Regions from separate parts of the Hafnia sp. CBA7124 genome, predicted to be linked through region 3. Evidence: predicted binding sites of a transcription regulator. Region 3 holds the regulator's gene; each other region holds the start of a gene.
The links. Region 3 encodes CRP, which controls carbon source genes, mostly activating them, when cyclic AMP is high. Its sites were predicted from a motif close to ATGTGANNNNNNTCACAT; they were not measured.
Positions count from the first base shown of each region.

Region 1: a site for CRP is predicted at 3,090-3,107, ahead of CPY98_RS13910 (YfcZ/YiiS family protein). Genes of this name have one in related genera too.
Region 2: a site for CRP is predicted at 2,723-2,740, ahead of CPY98_RS03205 (NupC/NupG family nucleoside CNT transporter). Genes of this name have one in related genera too.
Region 4: a site for CRP is predicted at 4,076-4,093, ahead of CPY98_RS06715 (CidA/LrgA family protein). Genes of this name have one in related genera too.

Region 1 is NZ_AP017469.1:3,000,446-3,006,320, reverse strand. Features, by position in the region: gene ccmI (c-type cytochrome biogenesis protein CcmI) at 1-514, shown strand, start outside; gene mlaA (phospholipid-binding lipoprotein MlaA) at 637-1,398, shown strand; gene fadL (long-chain fatty acid transporter FadL) at 1,516-2,838, opposite strand; gene CPY98_RS13910 (YfcZ/YiiS family protein) at 3,243-3,539, shown strand; gene fadI (acetyl-CoA C-acyltransferase FadI) at 3,898-5,226, shown strand; gene fadJ (fatty acid oxidation complex subunit alpha FadJ) at 5,226-5,875, shown strand, end outside.
Region 2 is NZ_AP017469.1:672,963-678,837, forward strand. Features, by position in the region: gene osmY (molecular chaperone OsmY) at 1-70, shown strand, start outside; gene CPY98_RS03185 (DUF1328 domain-containing protein) at 208-369, shown strand; gene CPY98_RS03195 (patatin family protein) at 678-1,874, shown strand; gene CPY98_RS03200 (TatD family hydrolase) at 1,883-2,668, shown strand; gene CPY98_RS03205 (NupC/NupG family nucleoside CNT transporter) at 2,902-4,167, shown strand; gene CPY98_RS03210 (YgjV family protein) at 4,226-4,759, opposite strand; gene CPY98_RS03215 (UxaA family hydrolase) at 4,853-5,875, opposite strand, start outside.
Region 3 is NZ_AP017469.1:4,175,652-4,181,526, forward strand. Features, by position in the region: gene CPY98_RS18995 (MFS transporter) at 1-634, opposite strand, end outside; gene CPY98_RS19000 (LysR substrate-binding domain-containing protein) at 826-1,737, shown strand; gene CPY98_RS19005 (OsmC family protein) at 1,743-2,150, opposite strand; gene crp (cAMP-activated global transcriptional regulator CRP) at 2,480-3,112, shown strand; gene CPY98_RS19015 (YccS/YhfK family putative transporter) at 3,156-5,234, shown strand; gene CPY98_RS19020 (aspartate aminotransferase family protein) at 5,231-5,875, opposite strand, start outside.
Region 4 is NZ_AP017469.1:1,439,498-1,445,372, forward strand. Features, by position in the region: gene CPY98_RS06700 (NAD-dependent malic enzyme) at 1-1,649, opposite strand, end outside; gene cdd (cytidine deaminase) at 1,858-2,742, opposite strand; gene CPY98_RS06710 (CidB/LrgB family autolysis modulator) at 2,925-3,617, opposite strand; gene CPY98_RS06715 (CidA/LrgA family protein) at 3,617-4,024, opposite strand; gene CPY98_RS06720 (MFS transporter) at 4,171-5,388, opposite strand; gene CPY98_RS06725 (hypothetical protein) at 5,640-5,875, opposite strand, start outside.

The sequences.
Region 1 (5,875 bases), 1.2 Mb from region 3:
AGATGTGCGGGTTCTCAGTTTGTTAGCCTTTAATGCTTTCGAGCAGGGTGACTATAAGAAAGCAATCGGTGCGTGGGAGATGATGCTGCGCGTGTTGCCGGAAAATGATAGCCGCCGCGAAGTGTTAAAGCGCAGCATTGAGCAAGCCAAAGCGCAGTCTGGTGAGGATAATACGCAGCTGAGTGTTACGATTAATCTGTCACCGGATGTCGAACGCCAATTGCCGCCCACGGCGGTACTGGTGGTGTCTGTAACCGATGGCGTTGCGCCTATTCCTGTGGCGGTTAAACAGCTGCCTTTGGGGCATTTCCCGGTTACGGTATCGTTATCCGATGCGAATGCCATGATGCCAGAGCGTTTGCTTTCGGCACAAAAGCAGGTGAAGGTGCGTGCGCGGATCTCTCGAGATGGTTTAGCCAATCCGCAACCGGGTGACTGGTTCGGTGAAAGTGCGGTTATGCCCTATAATAAAGAGAGTCAGATTAGCGTACAGATTGATCATCAAGTACCATAAATCGTCTGTTGCAAAGACCTAAGCATCTGGGCATAAGAACGATCAGAATAAAAATATGAGGATCGCTGACGGCAGAGTCAATTTTCAGCCGGTTATCAGCGGTCCCTTTTCATGGAGAAGATATGAAACTTCGGCTGACAGGAGTGGCTCTGGCAAGCGTATTGCTGGCGGGGTGTGCGTCTAGTTCATCTAAACCAGAAGCCCAGGGGCGATCTGACCCGTTAGAGGGTTTTAACCGCGCGATGTTTAGCGTGAATTATGACTATCTAGACCCGTATGTACTGCGTCCTGTCGCCGTCGCTTGGCGAGACTACGTACCCGTGCCTGCAAGAACCGGTATCTCGAACTTCACCAGCAACCTTGAAGAACCGGCTAGCATGGTGAACAGCTTCCTTGAAGGCAAGGTTTACGATGGCTTCGTGCACTTTAACCGCTTCTTCCTGAATACTATTTTAGGTATGGGCGGCTTCATTGACGTTGCCACGATGGCGAATCCTAAGTTAGCGAAGCAGGAGCCGCATCGTTTTGGTAGCACGCTAGGTTATTACGACGTGCCTTATGGCCCGTATGTTGTGCTTCCGGGTTACGGCAGCGTGACGCCACGTCAGGACGGCGGTGACTACGTTGACTATCTGTATCCAACCTTAAGCTGGCTGACATTCTGGATGTCTGCGGGTAAATGGGTGGTTGAAGGTATCGAAACGCGTGCACAGTTACTGGATTCTGATGGCCTGCTGAAAAATTCTTCAGATCCTTATATCTTTATGCGCGAAGCGTATTTCCAACGCTACGATTTCTTGGCAACCGGTGGACAGCTAACCGCGCCAATCAATCCGAATGCGTCCGCGATTCAGGATGACTTGAAAGATATCGATTCAAACTGACGCTAAGCTTGATGTGAGAAAGCGCCTTAGGGCGCTTTTTTTATGCCTGAAACTTATATTTTCCCAAACAAAAAAGCGCCCAGAAGGGCGCTTTTAGATAGCGATGCGTTTTAAAAATTAGAACGCGTAGTTGAAGTTAGCGCCGTACAGCCACGCTTTACCTTCGGACTTGAACTCGTATGGACCTTCGTTGATGGTCACTTTTGAGCCGTGCATATAGGAAACACCTACGTCAACAGAAGCATCTTTGTTGAAGGCGTAGCTGGTACCCGCACTGATCCATGCGCGATCCTGATCGGGAATCGAGATAGAACGAGTACCGGCTGGTACTGGGCTATCATCGAACGCGATACCGGTACGGAAGGTCCAGTTGTCGTCGTAGAAGTAAGTAGTACCGATCGCGATGCGGTAAGCATCTTTGAAGCCTTCGTCTTTATAGAACAGCGTCTGGCCGTTAGAACCTTTCGCTTTCAGCTCTTGGAACTGGCTCCAGCTGGTGTATGCCAGGCTGTAGTGAACGGCCCACTGTGGCGCCACTTTGTGGTAACCAGAGACTTCCCACATTTCAGGCAGGTTTAAGGTCAGAGAACCTGGAACGGTTCTGCCATCGGTACCCGCAGGCAGACCAATCATTGAACCAATGCCGTTCAGAGAAGATGGCAGGTCGCTTTTGTAATCACCGTCGAAGTCAATTTTGACTTCTGAACGATAGGTAAAGCCGAAGCGGTTGTTTTCATCCACTTCATAAAGGATACCTGCGTTCCAACCAAAGCCCCACTCATCACCTTTCAGGTGGCTGATCTGAGTATTCGCAGGGATTTGTGCGACCTGGCCCGCAAGAGCTGGTGGCAACTTGCCTGAACCTGCAATCAGCAGCGGCAGGTCACCTGCGTAGCGGTCAATCTTAGCCTTGGCGTAGACCGCATCAAAGCCTAAACCGAAGCTGAAATGCTCGTTGGCACGGTATGCTGCGCTCAGGTTCAGGTTAGCAGTGGTCAGGTCGGTAGTACCGCCCATAGAGCCTGCTGCGTAGTTATCGTTAAACTCGGTTGCCAGACCATAGTTAGAGGTGACAGACGCGCCTACGGCCCATTGGTCGTTGATCGGCTGTACGTAATGGAAGTTAGGTACCCATGCGGTTGGTGCGATGTTTTTCGCGTTCAGGCTCTGACCGCTTGGAGAACGACCAGAGATATCAACGTCTGGATCGATAAATACGCCGCCGATAGACATCGCTGGGCGATCGTACATGCTCAATAGTGCCGGGTTGCGACTGGCAGATGCCGGGGTATCTGCGATGGCGCCTTCACCGGAATAGGCTCGGCCCAAGCCAGCGGCTGAGAACTCATTCAGCTGGAAACCAGCGGCATTGACGTTTGATGAAAGCAGTGCCACTGCTGCAGCTAATGCTGACTTAGTAAACAGGTTTTTCTGGCGCATGACCGAAACCTCATTATTGTGTGTTTTATTTAAACTATGTTACGTACTGTAACAAGGAGCGCGGATTGTAGGGTCCGAGTTCGATCTGACAAATCAGACCAGTGAGCTGAGTATAGGTCTGACCTCTTGGTATGTTGCAAGAATGTTTATTAAATATTTCCAAATTGATTCAAGAAAAGAGATCTCTGTAACAAAAAACAACGGAACTAATAAAGAACTGATTACAAGTGCGGAGAAATAACCGCCAAATAATGTGATTTTGCTCACTTAATGTCATTCATCTGGCATATCACTAGTCTCTGTGGTGGGAGAGGAGTAAAATACCCACAGTTTTTATATTTTTTGAGCCAGATCATAATTGGCGATATAAAAGGGGTTCATTCCCCATCGAGGAGATGATTGAAATGACTGATGCTATTAAAAAATGCAGTGCACAAGAAACAGCCGCTTGCTGTTGCGTTGATGTCGGCACCATCATGGATAACACCGACTGCACCGCATCCTATAGCAATGTATTTGCTACGGAAGCTGATGCGAAAGCCATGCTGGAACAGCTGACACAAAAAGCACGTGGTATTGAATCAGACCCATGTGAAATTAAGAGCAACATCACTAAAACAGCAGAAGGCTATGCGCTGACCGTTGATTTTGCTTTTGCCTGTGAAGCTGAAACTCTAATTTTCCAACTTGGCCTGCGTTAATCGCATCGCGTGAGTTGGTCGTATTTTAAGCGTGGCTTAGGCCGCGCTTTTTTTATATTTAAATAAAGCCGCTAATGTGCCTGTATTTCTATTTTTATCCGTGCATATATTCACTAGCTATATTATTTCCTCGAAATCTATTCTCCTTCTCCCACATTCTCTCTGAATAAGAAACCTGCTTCTGGTCTCAGTTCTTACGTTTTGTTGTTTGCTAAATGTAAAAATTGAGTTAAGAATTTACGCTATCAGGTCAGACCTGTTAACTGAAAGCGAGATGCGAATCATGTTCGCCCCACGTTCATCGTTCAGGGTTTGGTAACAATTTTGGTATTTTTAGCGTATTGCGCAGGAGCACAAAATGAGTCAGGCACTTCCTTTGTCATCCCCATTGGCTCTGACGACTCGCACAGGCGATCGCATCGCGATTGTGCAGGGACTAAGAACGCCCTTTGCTCGTCAAGCGACGGCGTTTCATGGCATTCCTGCCGTTGATTTAGGCAAAATGGTCGTGAGTGAATTACTGGCTCGCAGCAATATTTCTCCTGAGGCTATCGATCAACTGGTGTTTGGGCAGGTGGTGCAAATGCCAGAAGCACCGAATATTGCACGAGAAATTGTTTTAGGTACCGGAATGAGCATTCATACCGACGCTTACAGCGTATCGCGAGCCTGTGCCACCAGTTTTCAGGCAATAGCCAACGTGGCAGAGAGCATTATGGCGGGTACCATTTCTGTGGGTATTGCGGGGGGCGCTGATTCGTCCTCGGTTCTCCCCATTGGCGTTAGCAAGGCACTGGCGCGCACGCTGGTCGATGCCAACAAAGCGCGCACGTTGTCCCAACGTTTGAAATTATTCAGCAAGCTGAAGCTACGCGATCTCCTGCCAGTGCCTCCTGCGGTTGCGGAGTATTCAACCGGGCTGCGTATGGGCGACACCGCGGAACAGATGGCAAAAAGCCATCACATTAGCCGAGAAGAACAGGACGCCTTGGCGCATCGCTCGCATACTTTAGCGGCGAAAGCGTGGGAATCAGGCGTTTTGCGCGATGAAGTTATCACTGCCTATATTCCGCCTTACAAGCAGTCGCTCGATAAAGACAATAACGTGCGCAGCGATTCTTCTATGGCCTCTTATAGCAAACTTAAACCCGCCTTCGATCGCCGCCACGGTAGCGTAACGGCGGCGAACAGTACGCCATTAACCGATGGTGCCGCCGCGGTGCTGATGATGAGTGAATCACGCGCGCGTGAGCTGGGGTTAGTCCCGTTAGGCTATCTGCGCAGCTTTGCATTCTCTGCGATCGATGTTTGGGAGGATATGCTGCTTGGGCCGTCGTATGCGACGCCGCTGGCATTAGATCGCGCCGGTATCTCGTTGCAGGATCTCACCCTGATTGATATGCATGAAGCTTTTGCATCACAAACGTTGGCGAATTTAAAAATGTTTGCCAGCGATGAGTTTGCGCGCGAAAAATTGGGCCGCCCGCAGGCGATTGGTGAAGTCGATATGAATAAGTTCAACGTATTAGGTGGCTCTATTGCGTATGGACATCCTTTTGCCGCCACCGGAGCGCGCATGATCACACAGACGCTGAATGAATTACGCCGTCGCGGCGGAGGGCTTGGGCTGACGACCGCCTGCGCCGCGGGTGGGCTCGGTGCTGCCATGATCGTGGAGGTGGAATAATGTCAGTTCAGGAAAACCTCGCCATGCAAGAAACTCAGCCGAGCGCTTTTCGTTTTAGCGTGGTAGACAACGATATCGGTGTGATTACCATCGATGTGCCCGGCGAGCGCGTGAATACGCTTAAAGCAGAATTTGTGCAGCAGATCGAAGACGTGTTGCAACAGGCGCAAACGCACAAGTTACAGGGCATTGTGATTATTTCTGGAAAGCCGGATTCATTTATTGCCGGTGCGGATATCACCATGCTTGATGCCTGCCAAAGTGAGCAACAGGCGCGCTCATTGGCACAAAAAGGGCAGGTTACGATGGCGAAGATTGCCGCGCTTTCTATTCCTGTGGTCGCGGCTATCCACGGCGGTTGCTTAGGCGGCGGCTTGGAACTGGCATTAGCCTGTCATCGTCGTATTTGTTCACTGGATGATAAAACCGCACTAGGCCTGCCAGAAGTTCAGCTTGGTTTGCTGCCTGGCTCAGGCGGTACTCAGCGATTGCCGCGTTTGATCGGCGCTTCGCAGGCCTTAGATTTGATGCTGACCGGTAGGCATGTGCGTGCGAAGCAGGCATTGAAAATGGGGCTGGTCGATGATGCAGTTCCTGCTTCGATTCTGTTGGAAAGCGCGATCCAATTGGCACGTCAGGGATGGCGTAC
Region 2 (5,875 bases), 1.1 Mb from region 3:
TGCTGAAAGTGTTGCTAGCGCGGTGGAAGGTGTAAAAAGCGTTAAAAATGATCTGACGGTAAAACAGTAATCTGCTTTCCCCGGACGAACCACGGCGTGGGGCGTTCGGTGTGATTACCTATGAGAAACAAAGACCTTTTAGAAACAAAGAGAAGAGCGTCGTTGGTCGACACTTCATTTTTATTTTAGGCAAGGTAAGGAGAGCATATGTTTCGTTGGGGAATTATCTTTTTAATCATTGCATTAATCGCTGCAGCATTAGGTTTTGGTGGTCTGGCCGGTACAGCGGCATGGGCAGCTAAAGTGGTGTTCGTAGTGGGTATTATTCTGTTCTTGGTCAGCCTATTTACAGGGCGTCGTCGTCCTTAGGTAAGGATACCTTTAGCGCTCATTGTTAGGACATTAGACATGAGCGATGGGGGTATCAACACCAAATCCGCCATCCATTTTGAATGGAAAGCACAAAAGGTTTGTAAATATGAACGGTGACATTGTTGTCGGTAAGTGGAAACAGATTCGCGGTCAAGTCAGGTCTACTCTGGCTGAATGGCTTGGCAGTGACGGCGAATGGCTTGCTGGCAACAATGATTGCCTCCTTGGATTGCTGCAAGAGGATTACGGAATTGCGCAAGACAGGGTATCCTCGGAGGATGTGAAGACTCATTGAGGATGGATGGTTGGGATACAGAATACCGATTACGCTGGGCAATATAGAGCCGCTAGCGTACAAACCCTACCAGCCGGGTAAAATTGCGCTGGTATGTGAAGGCGGCGGTCAGCGCGGTATTTTTACCGCTGGCGTGCTGGATGAATTTTTGCGCGCGCGCTTCAACCCCTTCGATCTCTATCTCGGCACTTCTGCTGGGGCACAAAACCTTTCCGCTTTTGTCTGTGGCCAACCGGGCTACGCACGACGCGTCATCACGCGCTACACCACTTCAATTGATTTTTTTAATCCGCTACGTTTTGTCCGTGGTGGGCACTTAATCGATCTTGATTGGTTAATTGAAGCTACCGCGAACGACCTGCCGTTAGCGATGGATTATGCGGAACAACATTTAGTCGATGGCCGCCAGTTATTGATGTGTGCCAGCCGCACTGAAGATTTCGCTCCTACCTATTTTCCTGCGCAGCGTAAAAATTGGCTCGATGTGATCAAAGCCAGCAGCGCCATCCCAGGATTCTATCGCTGGGGCGTGGAGCTCGACGGTGTGAGTTACCAAGACGGTGGGATCAGCGATGCAATCCCGGTGCGCGAAGCCCATCGACGCGGAGCCGATACCATTGTGGTGATACGTACCGTGCCATCGCAAATGTTCTACACGCCCAAATGGATGCGTCGAATGGAAGCTCTGCTGGGTGAAAGTAGCCTGCAGCAGATGGTCAAAATGATGAAGTACCATGAGAAAAGCTACCGTCGCATTCAGCGCTTCATTGAGAAACCGCCGGGTAAGGTTAGGGTGTTTGAAATCTATCCACCCAAACCGCTGGCGAGCCATGCGCTAGGGAGCAAAATTGCTGCCTTAAATGCGGATTATCATCTCGGACGCCGCTGCGGTCGCTATTTCTTAGCTACGGTTGGGCATTGGCTATTGCCACGAGAAGATCAGCCTAATGTAGACAAACGAGCGTTCTCTCGTCGCCTACTACAGCCATCAGATACTATTTCTCCTGAAATGCCGATTGTGGCGGCAACGCATTCGGCGGCTAAAAATGGCATTGTTCTGCCGGAACCGCAAACCAATATGGTGGCGGAGAAGTCCCTGATATTACCTGACAGCGTGCAACTGGATAAAAGTGCTCGGCAAACCACCATTGATCCGAGTACTGCAAAAAAAGCAGATAAACCGTCTTCGCAGGACAGTTCGACGTGACAGAACCTATGACTGATGCGCAGTTCGTTGATACTCACTGTCACTTTGATTTCCCGCCCTTTAGCGGTAATGAGTCCGAAAGCCTTGAGCTAGCCTACGCACAGGGAGTGCGTAGCATCATCGTTCCAACCATCAGCGCACAGCGCTTTCAGCAAGTTCTTGAACTAGCTAACCGTTACCCGATGTTGTACGCCGCGTTAGGTCTTCATCCGCTGTATATTGCCCAGCATCATGAGCATGATATTGATGTTCTGGTGCAAGCATTGGCGCAGAAACCCAATAAGCTGGTGGCCATCGGTGAGATTGGCCTTGATTTGTTTATGGACGATCCACAGCTTGAGCGACAAATCACGTTGCTAAAAGCCCAGCTAAAACTGGCGAAGCAATATGATTTACCGGTGATCCTGCATTCGCGTCGCTCCCACGATCAGTTGGCTCGTGAGTTGAGAAACGCAGCGGTGCCGCGATGTGGCGTTGTGCACGGTTTTTCTGGCAGCCTTTCTCAGGCACAGGCTTTCATCAAGTTAGGCTATTTTATTGGCGTTGGTGGCACGATAACCTACGAACGAGCGCAGAAAACGCGGCAGGTGATTGCCCAATTGCCATTAAGTGCATTACTGCTGGAAACCGATGCGCCCGACATGCCATTGGCGGGTTATCAAGGCCAGCCCAACCGCCCTGAACGTGTGCGTCAGGTCTTCGAAACGCTATGCCAGCTCAGGCCCGAATCTCCCGCAGTGATTGCTGAGGCCATATTGGTAAATACTGATAGATTATTCGGTATTTCCGCGTAGTTTTAGATTCATTGCTAACTATTCTAAATGCAGCTGAATTATTCATTTTTATTGATGTGATGGATGTCTCATTTTAATGATTTTGGATGCTTCAGGTTGTATAAAACTGTGACAGCGCTGACCAATAATTCTTCTCTCCTCGGTATAATCGCCGCCATCGGCAATGTGAATCTTTCGTCGATACTCAATCAAAAAATCTAACGCGTTACAGGGACTATTCCATGCAACTTATTATGAGCGTGGTAGGGATGGCGGTACTCATTCTGATTGCCGTGCTACTTTCGAGCAATCGTCGTGCTATCAACCTACGCACCGTGATTGGCGCATTTCTTATTCAGGTCGTTATCGGCGCGTTCGTGCTTTATGTCCCCACTGGGCGGGATGTGTTGGGTGCCATGTCTTCCGGCGTCGCCAACGTGATTGCCTACGGAAATGAAGGGATTTCATTTATTTTTGGCGGGTTGGTGTCTGACAAAATGTTTGAAGTCTTCGGCGGTGGCGGGTTTGTATTCGCACTGCGTGTTTTGCCCGTTATTGTTTTCTTCTCTTCATTAATTGCCGTGCTGTATTACCTCGGCATCATGCAAATCGTTATCCGTTTACTCGGCGGCGGCTTGCAGAAACTGTTGGGCACTTCTCGCACAGAATCACTGTCTGCAACTGCAAATATCTTTGTGGGTCAGACTGAAGCACCGCTGGTGGTTCGCCCATATATTTCCACCATGACGCAGTCTGAGCTGTTTGCCGTGATGTGTGGCGGTTTAGCTTCGGTGGCGGGTTCGGTATTGGCAGGTTATGCGCAAATGGGCGTGCCGTTGGAGTATCTGATTGCAGCGTCATTTATGGCGGCTCCGGGCGGCTTACTCTTTGCCAAGCTGATTGTGCCTGAAACAGAAAAAACCCACGACAAAACTGACGCAGCGGCGCTGATTGCTGAAGAAGATCGTCCGGCCAACGTGATTGATGCGGCGGCGGCGGGGGCGGCGTCTGGTATGCAGTTGGCGTTGAACGTGGGCGCGATGCTGTTGGCGTTTATCGCGTTGATTGCGCTTGTTAACGGTATGCTGGGCGGTATCGGTGGCTGGTTCGACTATCCGCAGCTTTCGCTGGAATTGATCTTAGGTTGGGTGTTCTCGCCGATTGCTTATCTGATTGGTGTGCCGTGGAGCGAATCCCAGATTGCGGGTTCTTTCATTGGTCAGAAGATTATCGTGAATGAATTTGTGGCATTCATGAACTTTGGTGAATATCTCAAAGCGGATGCGGAAGTTGCCGCTGCGGGCTTACAGGTTCTCTCCGACCATACCAAAGCGATTATCTCCTTTGCACTATGCGGGTTTGCGAACCTCTCCTCGGTGGCTATTCTGCTCGGAGGTTTGGGAAGCATGGCACCTACGCGTCGTCATGATATCGCCCGCTTCGGTCTGAAAGCGGTGGCCGCAGGAACGTTATCAAACCTGATGAGCGCCACAATCGCCGGGTTCTTCCTCGCGCTGTAATGGTTTTACTCAATCTCCAGCCCGCTTGTCGGGCTGGAGGTTTTAATTCCCCCAGTAACTAAGCCTTACCTTCGACTTTAAACGGATCGATACCGCGCAGCTGCATGCGGCGAAAACGGATAATATTGAAGCCGTTCATCAGCAAAAAACTCCCTTCAATCAGTGAACCGCCAATCGAGCCCAGCCAAATATTATGTGTGACCCAGCAAGCCGTGGAACACCACATGACGCAGCGCGTGGTTAATCCTTTGGTTCGAAAGAGCGCCCAAGTACTGGCAACGGTGCCGATAATTGGCAGCAGCTCCATTGCGTGCTGTAGGCTATAGCCGCCAAATCCCAGCGTGAGGGCAATAAAAATAAACATCACCCAATTGCTGCGTGTACGAGTAGATATCACGGTACGAATGGCATTAAGTTCGGCGGCAGCGGCGGCTGAATGCGCACCCATCAGGAAAAAATGCAGACCAATAATGGCTGAATAAATAGAGAGTTGGTATTTGAAGCGCAGCTCATTGCGATTGAAAAAAGTGGTGATACCCACCAGAAAAGCAAAAACCCCTACGCCCTGCGCAAACCACTCGTAGCTGTGCATATCTAACTCCCTTTAATTCCTTCTTCATGCCGCTTCAGATAGAAAAACGGCGCTCATACGAACGCCGTTTTTGCGAGCGACGTGACTACGGCTTTACAGCGTTACACCGCTCTTAAAAATGGCCAGCTCACGGAATTCATTAATTTCGTTACGCGTCTGATGACCATTGGCAATATTGACGATCATATCGATGAATGAAGCCAATAGCTGATCCATGGTTTTACCGTGCAACAACTGACCCGCATCGAAGTCGATCCAGTGCGGTTTTTTGGTGGCGATTTCGGTATTGGTCGCCAGCTTCACGGTTGGAACGAAGCCGCCGTATGGCGTACCGCGACCGGTGCTAAACAGCACCATATGGCATCCGGCTCCGGCCAGCGCGCTAGTGGCAACCGCATCGTTGCCCGGTGCACTTAGCAGATTCAGCCCCGGCGTTTTTAACCTTTCGCCATAGCGCAGCACGTCGATAACCTGACTCTGTCCTGCTTTTTGTGTACAGCCTAAGGATTTCTCTTCCAGCGTGGTGATACCGCCTGCTTTGTTGCCCGGAGACGGGTTTTCATAAATAGGCTGGTTGTGTTCGATGAAGTATTGTTTGAAGTTATTAACCATGTCGACGGTCTTTTCGAACGTTGATTCATCGCGGCAACGGCTCATCAGAATACGCTCAGCGCCAAACATTTCAGGTACTTCAGTGAGAACGCTGGTGCCGCCGTTGGCGATCACATAATCGGAGAAACGGCCCAGCAGCGGATTAGCGGTAATGCCGGATAAGCCATCAGATCCCCCGCACTCTAAGCCAAATTTCAACTCGCTGAGTTTGCCCGCTTCACGGCGATCGTTGCGCATCACTTGATAAAGCTGATGCAGATGTTCGATGCCGGCTTCAACTTCGTCATCCTGTTGCTGACATACCATGAAATGCACGCGGCTGGCATCGTATTCACCCAGCGTGTCACGGAAAGCCGCAATTTGGTTATTCTCACAGCCCAACCCAACCACCAGGACAGCTCCGGCGTTAGGGTGGCGCACCATGTTTTGTAGCATGGTGCGGGTATTGATGTGGTCGTCGCCCAACTGTGAGCAACCAAATGGATGAGTAAACAAATAAGCGCC
Region 3 (5,875 bases):
CGATAGGGCTTTTCAGCAGCTGGCGATAAGGCCCGCTTTTCTGCTGGGTAGAAGATGTTGGCCATGCCTTCTGTGGATTTGGCACCAGCCACAAAATGCAGCCCGAGATGATAAAGGCCAAAATACCCAACGAAGCAAAAGACCCGCGCCAGCCAATATGTTCAAGACAATATACCGCCACCAACGGGCCTAACGTCATCGCCAGCCCCGCCGAGGACAGCAGAATAGACTGCGCAAAAGTGCGCTGTTCAACGGTGAAATTTGCCGTCACCGCTTTCGCACAGGAGGTCGGATAGCCCGCATGTCCCATTCCCGCCAGAAAACGAAACGTCAGCAATAAACCAAAAGTGAGCCCCAGCCAGCCGAAGCACATGGCAAACCCACCCAGCAGAAAGAGTGAGCTACACAAGACTTTTTTGAATCCAAAGCGATCGTTCAGCCAACCGGCGGGGATCTGAAAAATGGAATAGGCGAGAAAAAAAACGCCGGTGATATAGCCTAATTGCTCAGGCTGGAGGGAAAACTCCCGCTCGATAGGCAACAGAGCAAACCCCACCACGGTTTTGTCGATATAAACGATTGCGTAGCCGATAAACAATAAGAAAATCATCAATGAACGGCGCTGAAATTGCATAGCCAAACTCCTCGCTGAACGGCGTCAACCCTGACAGAGGCTCAAACGCATAGGGGTGCTTATGTGATGTGCATCACTTTCTTTTTATTAACTGCGCGCCAGATGGCATTGATGAAAATATCGTCTTTACCCACACCGTGTAAGATGTCATTTTTTTTGGGGTGATGCTTTTTATTGATAGGGGAAGCGCGGTGAAATATCTGCCAAAAATTCAGCAGCTAAAAACGTTTCAGGAAGTGATTCGTCGAGGAAGTATTCGCGCCGCCGCGCGCGCGTTAAACCAGTCACAGCCTGCAATAAGCAGAGCGATCAAAGAATTGGAACATACGCTGAATACGCAGCTTATCTTGCGTGGAGCTAAAGGAATGATGCTGACTGAAACAGGAAGCGCGTTTGCGGCACGCTCGCAGCTTATTTTGGAAGAATTACAGCGAGCGGCAGATGAAATTGAGCAGATAAGCCAATATTCTCAAGGTTCAGTGTCTGTAGGCTTTTCATCGCTGATTGCGCTAACCGTGTTTCCTCAGGCCGCTGATACCTTTAAGTCTCAGTTTCCACAGGCCAATATACACGCCAAAGAAGCGCAGCTCTCGACGCTTCTACCGGCCTTGCGTGAAGGGCGACTCGATTTTGCCATCGGCACGCTAACAGTCGAAACTACGCCAATAGATCTGGTACGTGAGCCGCTATTTGAATCGCCCTTTTGCATTATCGCTCACCGCGACAACCCATTTTCTCAGGCTAAATCGTTAGAAGAGCTGAAGCACGCAAAATGGCTGATACCTGAAACCGATATGGGCTACTACCAGCAGCTAGAATCAGCCATGGGGAATTTTTACCACCAGCTTAGTCAATCACCGATCCGAACGGACTCCGTGGTGTGCGGATTAAGCATGGTGCAACAGGCACAATACCTCACCATCGTGGCCCGGGCGATGCGGGAACCGCTGGGATTAGGCAATACGCTCTGTGCATTGCCTATCGACGATTTACCCACCGCCCAGTATTGCGTGTTCTATTCACAAAAATCGCCGCTGACCTTAACGGCGCGGCGATTCTTGGATTTATTACGTTGGGAATGCCAAAACTATGCTTGGGAGTAAAAACGTTACTCAACCACGATAGTTTCAAAGCTGTGAGTAATATTCACCGCTTGACCCAACATCAGCGCTACCGAGCAATACTTCTCGGCCGATAAGGCGACTGCGCGTTCAACGGCTTTATCAGTCAGTCCTTTGCCGGTAACCACGAAATGCAGATTGATGTGAGTAAACAAACGAGGGGCTTCTTCGCGGCGCTCAGAGGTTAATTTTACTTCACAGTCGCGCACGTCCAGTCGCCCTTTCTGTAAAATAGAAACCACGTCAATCGCGCTGCATCCACCCGCAGACATCAGCACCATTTCCATTGGGCTTGGTGCTTTATCGCCAGCGTTTCCATCCATAAGAATTTGATGCCCTGAAGCGGATTCACCCAGAAAAGTCATCCCTTCAACCCATTTCACTCGTGCCTGCATGTTTATCACCCCTTTGGTTAAATTTTGGCATCAGACTACGCTTTCTATAAAAAACAGGCAATCAGAGGCCTCACTTCTTGATGCTGAAGCGAGACAACACAAGACACCTGCACAAAGCTGTGCTACAAACTATGCCGAAATGGATCTTTATGGATTGAAACGGGTATAGATCAATAACTCTAGGAAATAATTACCTTAGCCTATTACTCTATATCTCGATTATGAAGTGCTATACAAGTTAATAAGCAAAGCCCCGTGCCACGATAAGCACACTGTCAGGATCAGTATCCCGATATTAGGGCAGCGATAACAACAGAGGATAATAGCGAATGGTTCTCGGCAAACCGCAAACAGACCCGACTCTTGAATGGTTCTTGTCTCATTGCCATATCCACAAGTATCCGTCCAAAAGTACCCTGATCCACCAAGGTGAAAAGGCTGAAACCCTGTACTACATCGTTAAGGGCTCCGTTGCTGTATTGATTAAAGATGAAGAAGGCAAAGAAATGATCCTTTCTTATCTCAATCAGGGCGATTTCATTGGTGAACTAGGCTTATTTGAGGAAGGGCAAGAACGTAGCGCCTGGGTTCGTGCAAAAACCGCCTGTGAAGTGGCTGAAATTTCTTACAAGAAGTTCCGCCAGCTCATTCAGGTCAATCCAGATATTCTGATGCGCCTGTCTGCTCAGATGGCTAGCCGTTTACAGGTTACCTCTGAAAAAGTCGGCAACCTTGCATTCTTGGACGTAACCGGTCGTATCGCTCAGACCCTGCTGAATCTGGCCAAACAGCCAGATGCCATGACTCATCCAGATGGTATGCAGATCAAGATCACTCGTCAGGAAATTGGCCAGATCGTTGGCTGCTCCCGTGAAACCGTTGGTCGTATTCTGAAGATGCTGGAAGATCAAAATCTGATCTCCGCACACGGAAAAACCATCGTCGTTTACGGCACTCGCTGATAGATGACGCCCGTGTAGCCCTGCTGCACGGGTTTCTTTAGCTATGTGGCGGCGGTTCATCTACCACCCGGAAGTCAACTACGCACTGCGTCAAACGCTGGTGCTGTGTCTTCCTGTGCTATTCGGCCTGTTGATAGGTAATCTACAACTTGGGCTGATGTTCTCTTTAGTTCCCGCCTGCTGCAATATCGCCGGGCTCGATACTCCGCATAAACGCTTTATTAAACGATTAGTCGTTGGCGGCAGCTTATTTGCCTTCAGCAGTTTTCTGCTACAGCAATGCTTACTCTGGCAAATTCCCCTACCGCTGATCATGCTCGGTTTAGCCTTGTTGCTTGGCGTTAACGGTGAAATTAGCCCGCTACACGCACGGCTTATGCCTGCCGCGCTGGTTGCCTCTATTTTTACCCTGAGCATGGCGGGAAGCGTACCGATCTGGCATGGGCCACTGCTGTATATTGTCGGCACTATTTGGTATGGCGCTTTCACCTGGTTTTGGTTTCTGCTGTGGAAAGGGCAACCGATCCGCGAGAACCTCAGCCAGCTCTACGTTCAGCTTGGCGACTACATGGAAGCCAAATACAGCCTGCTAACTCAGCATATCGATCCTGAAACCGCGCTGCCTCCGTTGCTACAACGCCAGCAAAAAGTGATGGATCTTATTGCTCAGATCTATCAGCAAATGCACATGCTATCGTTGGTGCATAATCCTGAATACAAACGCCTGCTGCGCTATTTTCAGGTCGCATTAGACTTGCAAGAACACATCACCGTTAGCCTGTCTCAGCCTGATGAAGTGCAGAAGCTGGTCGAAAAAAGTCAGGCCGAGGCGATATTACGCCGCAATGCTCAGGTCATTACCGAGCGACTTAAAACGGTTGCCGACGATATTTTGTATCACCGTTATCCCCAACATTTCTCGATGGATAATGAGCTATCGGCGCTAGAAAAACTGTCTAATCAGCACCCAGATAACCCCGTTGGCAAATTCTGTTATTATCATTTTAGCCGTGTGGCTCGCCTGCTAGAGCGCCAACGCCCACTATATCAACGCAATCTGATGTCCACTCAGCAGCGGCTTCCCTTCTGGCCTGCGCTGCGCGCCTATCTTTCGTTGAAGTCGGTAGCACTGCGCAACGCCGCACGATTAGGTATTACGCTGGCTGCGGGCAGTAGCCTCGGCATGTTATTCCATCTGCCAAAGCCCTATTGGGTTTTGCTGACCATCATGTTGGTGATTCAGAATGGCTATAACGCGACGCGCGTTAGGATCCAGCACCGTGCGCTAGGCACCTTTGTTGGGTTAATTGTTGCCGCAGGACTACTGCAGCTCAACCTACCGTTGAACGTCACGCTTAGCTGCATGCTGGTAATTACCATCGCGGCTTATTTGGTGCTCAGGAAAAACTACGGTCTGGCCGTGATCGGTTTCACCATCACGGCGGTGTACACGCTTCAGCTGTTACAGCTTAACGGATTACATTTCTTGGTTCCGCGCCTCATCGATACGGTTCTCGGTTGTATTCTTGCCTTTGCCAGCACCATCTGGCTGTGGCCACAGTGGCAAAGCGGCTTGCTGCGCAAAAATGCACATCAGGCATTGGAGGCCTACCAAGACGAACTGCGCCTTTTACTGTCGCCTGAGCCAAAAACGTCCGCGCTGGCCTATGCGCGTATGAAAGTGAATCAGGCACACAATGCCGTCTTTACTTCGCTGAATCAGGCGATGCAGGAACCGGGATTTGACTCACGTTACTTAACGGATATGCGCCTGTGGATCACCCACAGTCAGTTTATCGTTGAGCATCTCAATGCCATGACGATCCTCGCACGCGACCACTACATGCTCACCGAGAATCTGGCACAGGATTATTTACAGCGTTGCGAAATTGCGTTGCAGCTTTGTCAGCAACGTTTGGAACATGATGGTCCAACGCTCAATGACAACGCCGCCGTATTTCAGTCTGACGATCAAGAAACTAACGGTATGCCCGTTACGCAAATTGAAGTGCATCTTCGACGCATCATTGCGCACTTACGCGCCATGCATACCATTTCGTCGATAGCATGGCGGCAACGGCCACATCACGGGATTTGGATGAGCCGTAAACTCAGGGATTAATTGCCACCCACGACTTTGGCAATCGCTTTTTCCAGCCGTGCCATGCCCTCATGGATATCGGCAAACTCGATAACCAACGAGGGCGCAAAGCGCAAAATATCCGGTCCCGCGTTCAGCAGCATAAGTCCTTCACTCGCGGCGGCATGCAAGATATCTCGCGCCTTACCGTGATAGGCAGGGCTCAGTTCAGCGCCCAGCAACAGCCCCATTCCACGCACCTGAGTGAAGATATTGTACTGGGTATTGATCTTCTCTAGGGCCTCCACAAACAGGCCGTGGCGCTCTTCAATTCCCGCCATCACCTCAGGTGTATTGATCACGTCTAAAGCCGCCTCTGCAACCGCACAGGCCAGGGGATTACCGCCATAGGTGGTTCCGTGAGTGCCCACCTGCATTGCGCTGGCAATTTCATGAGTTGTTAACATGGCGCTAATCGGAAAACCGCCCCCCAGCGCTTTGGCGGTGGTGAGAATATCCGGCGTCACGCCGTAGTGCATGTAGGTAAAGAGTTTACCGGTTCGGCCCATGCCGCTTTGTACTTCATCGAAAACTAACAGCGCCTGATGCCGATCGCAAAGTTCACGTACGCCTTGTAAGAAGCTTTGCGTCGCGGGCATCACGCCGCCCTCGCCCTGAACGGG
Region 4 (5,875 bases), 1.8 Mb from region 3:
TTATCGATCGCTTGTAATAATGCTTCGTCAGAGGTCAACACGGCCACACCTTGTAGCTGTGCTTCTTTGCCCACTTGGAACGCAATGGAGCGTGATACTTGTTGGATATCTTTAACATCAGGCAGTAGTGCACCTGAACCTTGCTGTGCCAGCGGTGAGCAGTCGGCTAAGGCGCGGCTGGCGGCCATGAGCATGCCGTCGGTGACGCGTTTAGCCCCAGAGGCCAGAACACCGAGCCCAATACCAGGGAAGATATAGGAGTTATTGCATTGGGCGATCGGGAAGACCTGATCTTTATAGCTTACCGGCCCGAATGGGCTGCCGGTGGCGACCAGCGCCGCGCCATCGGTCCAGTTAATAATATCTTCTGGACGGGCTTCAACGCGTGACGTTGGGTTCGACAGCGGCATAACGATTGGACGCGCGCAGTGGCTGTGCATTTCACGAATGATTTCTTCAGTAAATAAGCCCGGCTGACCCGAAACGCCGATGAGAACGGTAGGCTTAGCGTTACGCACCACTTCCAACAGTGAAATTGCATCACTTTCTACTTCCCAGTTTGCTAGTGATGTACTTTTTTGCACCAGCTTACTTTGGAACTCGAGCAGGTTTGGTAGCTTATCTGTGAGCAAGCCAAAGCGGTCAACCATAAAGACGCGTTGGCGTGCTTCTTCATCGCTTAAGCCTTCGGATTTCATCTGGGCAATGATCTGCTCGGCGATACCACAACCTGCAGAGCCTGCGCCTAAGAACGTAATAGTTTGATCGCGCAGTTGGCTGCCGGCCGCACGGCTGGCGGCAATCAGGCTACCCAGCGTAACCGCCGCCGTACCTTGAATATCATCGTTGAAACAGCAGAGTTCGTCACGATAACGGTTGAGCAGTGGGGTAGCATTTTTCTGAGCAAAGTCTTCAAACTGCAATAGAACGTTAGGCCAGCGGCGCTTCACGGCCTGAATGAATTCGTCAACGAAGGCATAATATTCATCACCGGAAATGCGTGGGTGACGCCATCCCATATACAGCGGATCGTTCAAGCGCTGTGGATTATTGGTGCCCACATCTAACACGACCGGCAGCGTATAGGCAGGGCTGATGCCGCCACACGCGGTGTACAGTGACAATTTACCGATGGGGATCCCCATGCCGCCGATGCCCTGATCGCCTAGCCCAAGGATACGTTCACCGTCGGTTACAACGATGACTTTCACGTTTTGTTTGGTGGCGTTTTGCAGCATATCGTCGATGCGGTCGCGGTTCGGATAAGAAATGAATAGACCACGGGCGCGACGGTAAATATCAGAGAAATGCTCGCAGGCTTCGCCAACCGTCGGGGTGTAAATGATTGGCATCATTTCACTCAGATGGGCATCAAGCATGCGATAGAACAGGGTTTCGTTAGTATCTTGGATATTGCGTAGGTAGATGTGTTTATCGTTATCGGTTTTGAAATCCTGATACTGGCGATAGGCGCGCTCGGTTTGTTCTTCAATCGTTTCGACGGCCTCAGGCAGCAGGCCGTGTAGGTTGAAGTTGCTGCGTTCTTCTTCGCTAAAGGCGCTGCCTTTATTCAGCAGGGGGAATTCCAGCAGGATCGGGCCTGCGTAGGGGATGTATAACGGACGTTTACTTTCGTATTCCAGTTCCATGGGTAGCACTCTTTATGTCGGGCGGTATATTTTTATCAGAGATTTTAATACGTCATCCCTGCGATCCTAAGAGATACTAATAAGTTGTTCAATGCTTGTTATAGAAAGATGACATTTAGCAGGGAAAGTGCGAGCTAAGTAACACTTTTTTACAGGATTTGGCGAGGAGTGAGAATGCAGGGCCGAATGACCCTGCATTAAAAATAGCTTAAACCTGAACCTGTTCGACTTGAGTGCAGCCTAACGCATGAAGCGTTGCTTGGGTGGCATCCCATTGGGAGAACACGGCATCTTCGGTTTCAACCAATACCGCACGGCGAGTACGCAGCACATCTTTGCCCGAAACGTTCATCAGAATCAGCGCTGCCTGTAACGGCGGCAAGCTTGGGTTAAAGGCCGCATTTTCAGCATAACGTCCGCTGTAAACGCTACCGTCCTCGGCTTCCAGCGCTACGCCGCTATAGGCATGGCTATAAGGCGCATGGCTGCGGTTGGCTGCGTCTAACGCCGCTAAGGTTAGTTCGTCCGCATTTGCCAAACTGAGGTTATGGTTTTCTTCATCCATCAGCAGGGTTTTGATTTCAAGATCGCGCGGTCCAAAAGCGTCTGGTAGGTAATCACCCAGCGTAGCGGCCTGGCGTCCTGGCAAGTTAATCGCCAGTTTGGTGCCGGTATTCAGCTCATTCATAAACTGACGGCAATGACCACAAGGGGTGTAGTTAACCGTGATGGAGGCGAGTGCTTTTTCGCCGCGCAGCCATGCGTGCGTCACCGCGCACTGTTCTGCGTGAATGGTTTGCTGCATCGGCGCACCCAAGAACTCCATATTGGCACCGAAATACAGGTTGCCGCTAACACCGCGCGCAACGGCACCAACGTAAAATTTGGAGATGGGCGCCAGTGAGCATGCGGCGGCCATAGGAAGCAGGGCAAATGCTAATTCGCTGTCGCTCAAGCCGGTAGCCTGTTTCAGACTTTCAACCTGAGAAGCGGTAATCACCGCGTGGAAATCAGCATCATTGATAATCGGTGAGAGCGCCGCCTGCAAAGCGGCTGGCAGTTGGCTGAATGCCGCGTCGTATCGTGCGTGCATGGGGGAGCCTCTTAGTTAGTTACGGGAGAGTATTCTAGGCAACCGATTGGCTTTATTATGTGATTATTATCACTATTTTGATGTAATTAATGTAACGAATGAAAGAAGTGTGAGATGTATCGCGGGTTTTTGTGATTTTTGTTTCTTTTTAGCCTCCCCATGTAGGGGAGGCAACAGTGATATTAGCTAAATAAGTGCAACAGCACAGGGAAGAGGAATGGCGCTAGCAACGAAGTAATAATCCCGCAGATAACCAGAGCCAGTGAGCTGAACGCGCCTTCCTGAAAATCCATCTCGGCGCAGCGTGCGGTGCCAAGGGCATGCGATGCGGTACCCATCGCTAAACCACGCGAGGCTTTAGTGCTGATTTTCATCAGGTTTAATAGAGTATGTCCAAACACGGCTCCCAGAATCCCAACGAAAATAACGCACACCGCGCTGATGGCTGGAATACCACCAATCGACTGTGCAACGGCCATTGCAATTGGCGTGGTCACTGATTTCGGCATTACCGAGGCTGCGATTTCTGGCGATGCACCCATCCACAGAGCAATTGCTGTGCCTGAAATCATGGCGGTAGCGCTGCCGATAAAACAGATAGTGATGATGGATTTCCAGCGTGCGCGGATCTGGTGGATCTGCTCATACAGTGGGAATGCCAATGCCACCACGGCAGGCTGTAGCAAACTGTTCAGCGTTGAGCTGCCTGCAAAATAATGCTCATAAGGAATTTTGAGCAGCAATAGCAATGGAATAATAATTACCATTGATACAAGCAACGGATTCAATAACGGCATGTTTAGCTTTTGAGCAATACGGCGCGCCCCAAAAAAGACTAACAGCGTGAGTGGTAACGACCACCAAATATAAGCCATTATTTTTTCTCCTCGCTGCCGTCGGTAGCCTCACCAATGATACGTTCGCGATGCACCATATGAGAGCTATAAGCAACGACAACCATAATAATCAAAGTACTAATGAGGCACGATACGACGATAGGACCAAACTGCTTGGTTAATACGTCGTAGTACTGCATCACGCCAACGCCGATCGGGACGAACAACAGCGCCATATAGCGGATTAAAATATTACAACCAGGCTTTACCCATTTTGCTGGCATGATTTGTGATGCCAGCAGGGCAAATAAGATCAGCATGCCAATAATGCTGCCTGGAATTGTGATTGGCAGCAGCGTTGAGATGGCATTCCCTGCAAACAAACACAGGTAAATTAATATGAAAGCTCTCAAATACTGCCAGCAAACTGAAAATGCTTTTGACATCAGTGAATACCTAAGAAAGAAAACGCATTCATCATACAATTAAAATCAGAAATGTGCTACCGATCACATCATGAAAACAAGTTATCGCAATTATGCCGTTTGTGAAGGTTTTCAGTTAGGAGCCCATATAGGAGTAAGAGCCCGTATCAGATGAGATCTTCGGAAGCGTGGTTAGATGCGCCCGACAGTCTATAGCCGTACCAGAAAAATACTAGACCAAAAAGTGATATAGCGACCAGTACGTAGAAAAGCGTAGTCGGCGGGGTGAAAGAGAGCAAAAAACCGCACAGTATGGGATTCACCGCACCGCCTAAATTAGCCAAGTTTTGCACCCCGTAGTAACTGCCTTTCAAATGCGCTGGCGCAATAAAATCAATAAATAGGTATTCAACCGGTATCACAATGACTTCACCAAGGGTGAAGATCGCCATGGCGACCATCCAGAGAGGAATGGAGCGCTCAGCCAAAGCAAAACCGATGAGTCCTAGACAGAAAAAGAGGGTGCCAAATATCAGCCAGCGCAACAGATTTTCTTTATTCATGTTGCGGCTGAGCAAATACTGCAAGCCGATGACGACGGTTGCGTTTATCGTCATCACTGAGCCAATCACCTGATAAGCAAACTGCGCGTTGCTGACGGTGATTAAATACTGGGATAAGTAGCCGGTGAACTGTCCTGCAACCACTGCGCCCATGGTGCTGCCAAGCGTAAAAAAGATTAGCCGGCGGTCGTGGCTTAAGACTTTAAAAGTAGCACTAAAAGTAAGTCGCTGGTCGGTAAATACGGTATCACCGTTCGCAGGCGGAAGTCCGTAGCTATCTAGGCGCAGCCAAAGGGTGAGTCCAACGAGAAAGGCTAGTAGGCCAGAGAGAAAAAACGGCAGCATGGGATAGAACGACGCTGCGAAAACACCGAGCGCAGGGCCCGCGGCCCAGCCAACATTCACTAACGTATAATTCATCGAAAAGCCGCGAATGCGTTCACTTACCGGTAGCCATTCGGCAAAGCAGGCTTTAATGGCAATGCTAAAAATAGAATAAGCGGCGTGCAACAGCGCCAATACGGGCACCATCCAGAGCACGTCGTTAAGCCATGGCATAATGCAAAACGTTAGAGTAAATAGAGCAATGCTGATAATCATTAAACGATGTTTATCAAATTTATCAACCAGATAGCCACCGTAAAAGCTTGCAGTAATGCCTAGTGCAAGACTGACACCTAAGACCAGCCCCACACTCTCAGGCTCAAGATGAAAGTGCTCGGTCATATAGATAGTTATAAAGGGCAGTGTAATGGCGCGCCCTATGGTTAATATGAGTGACGACATCAACAGTAGGGTAATTAGTGGTGGGAATCCTTTCAGCCTCATATATTGATGTCTTACTCTATGTAGTTTACGCATGGTAAAGGAAATGAACGATAGCTACTGATTGTATTAGAAAAAACAGTGTCGGGTAGTCTAAACAATAAATTCAGCGAGTTATTTATAATTAATGACTCGTTTAGCGATCAATGACTGCTATAAACCAGAAATCGTAAAGAAAATACTGAAGGGAAAAATAAGCACCTTTAAGAAATTCAATGGCAATCCATTACCATTGTTTTCTATGTGGCTTATGGGTGCTCGGCAACGAGTCTGGCTTGTTCAGACCATGCGTGGAGCTGCTTTGTATAGATAAACTTTATGGAGGGAAAAGGCTCTAATGGGCTATTCACCGCGATGTAAACCAAACATGGGTAGTTTTCAGGCTGGGATTTATTAGCAAAATCAAGTAATTCACTTTCATCGACTAAAGGTTCTGAGTTAGCGTCAAAATCATAAAAAAAAGAGCTGACAATCCATTTGTAAT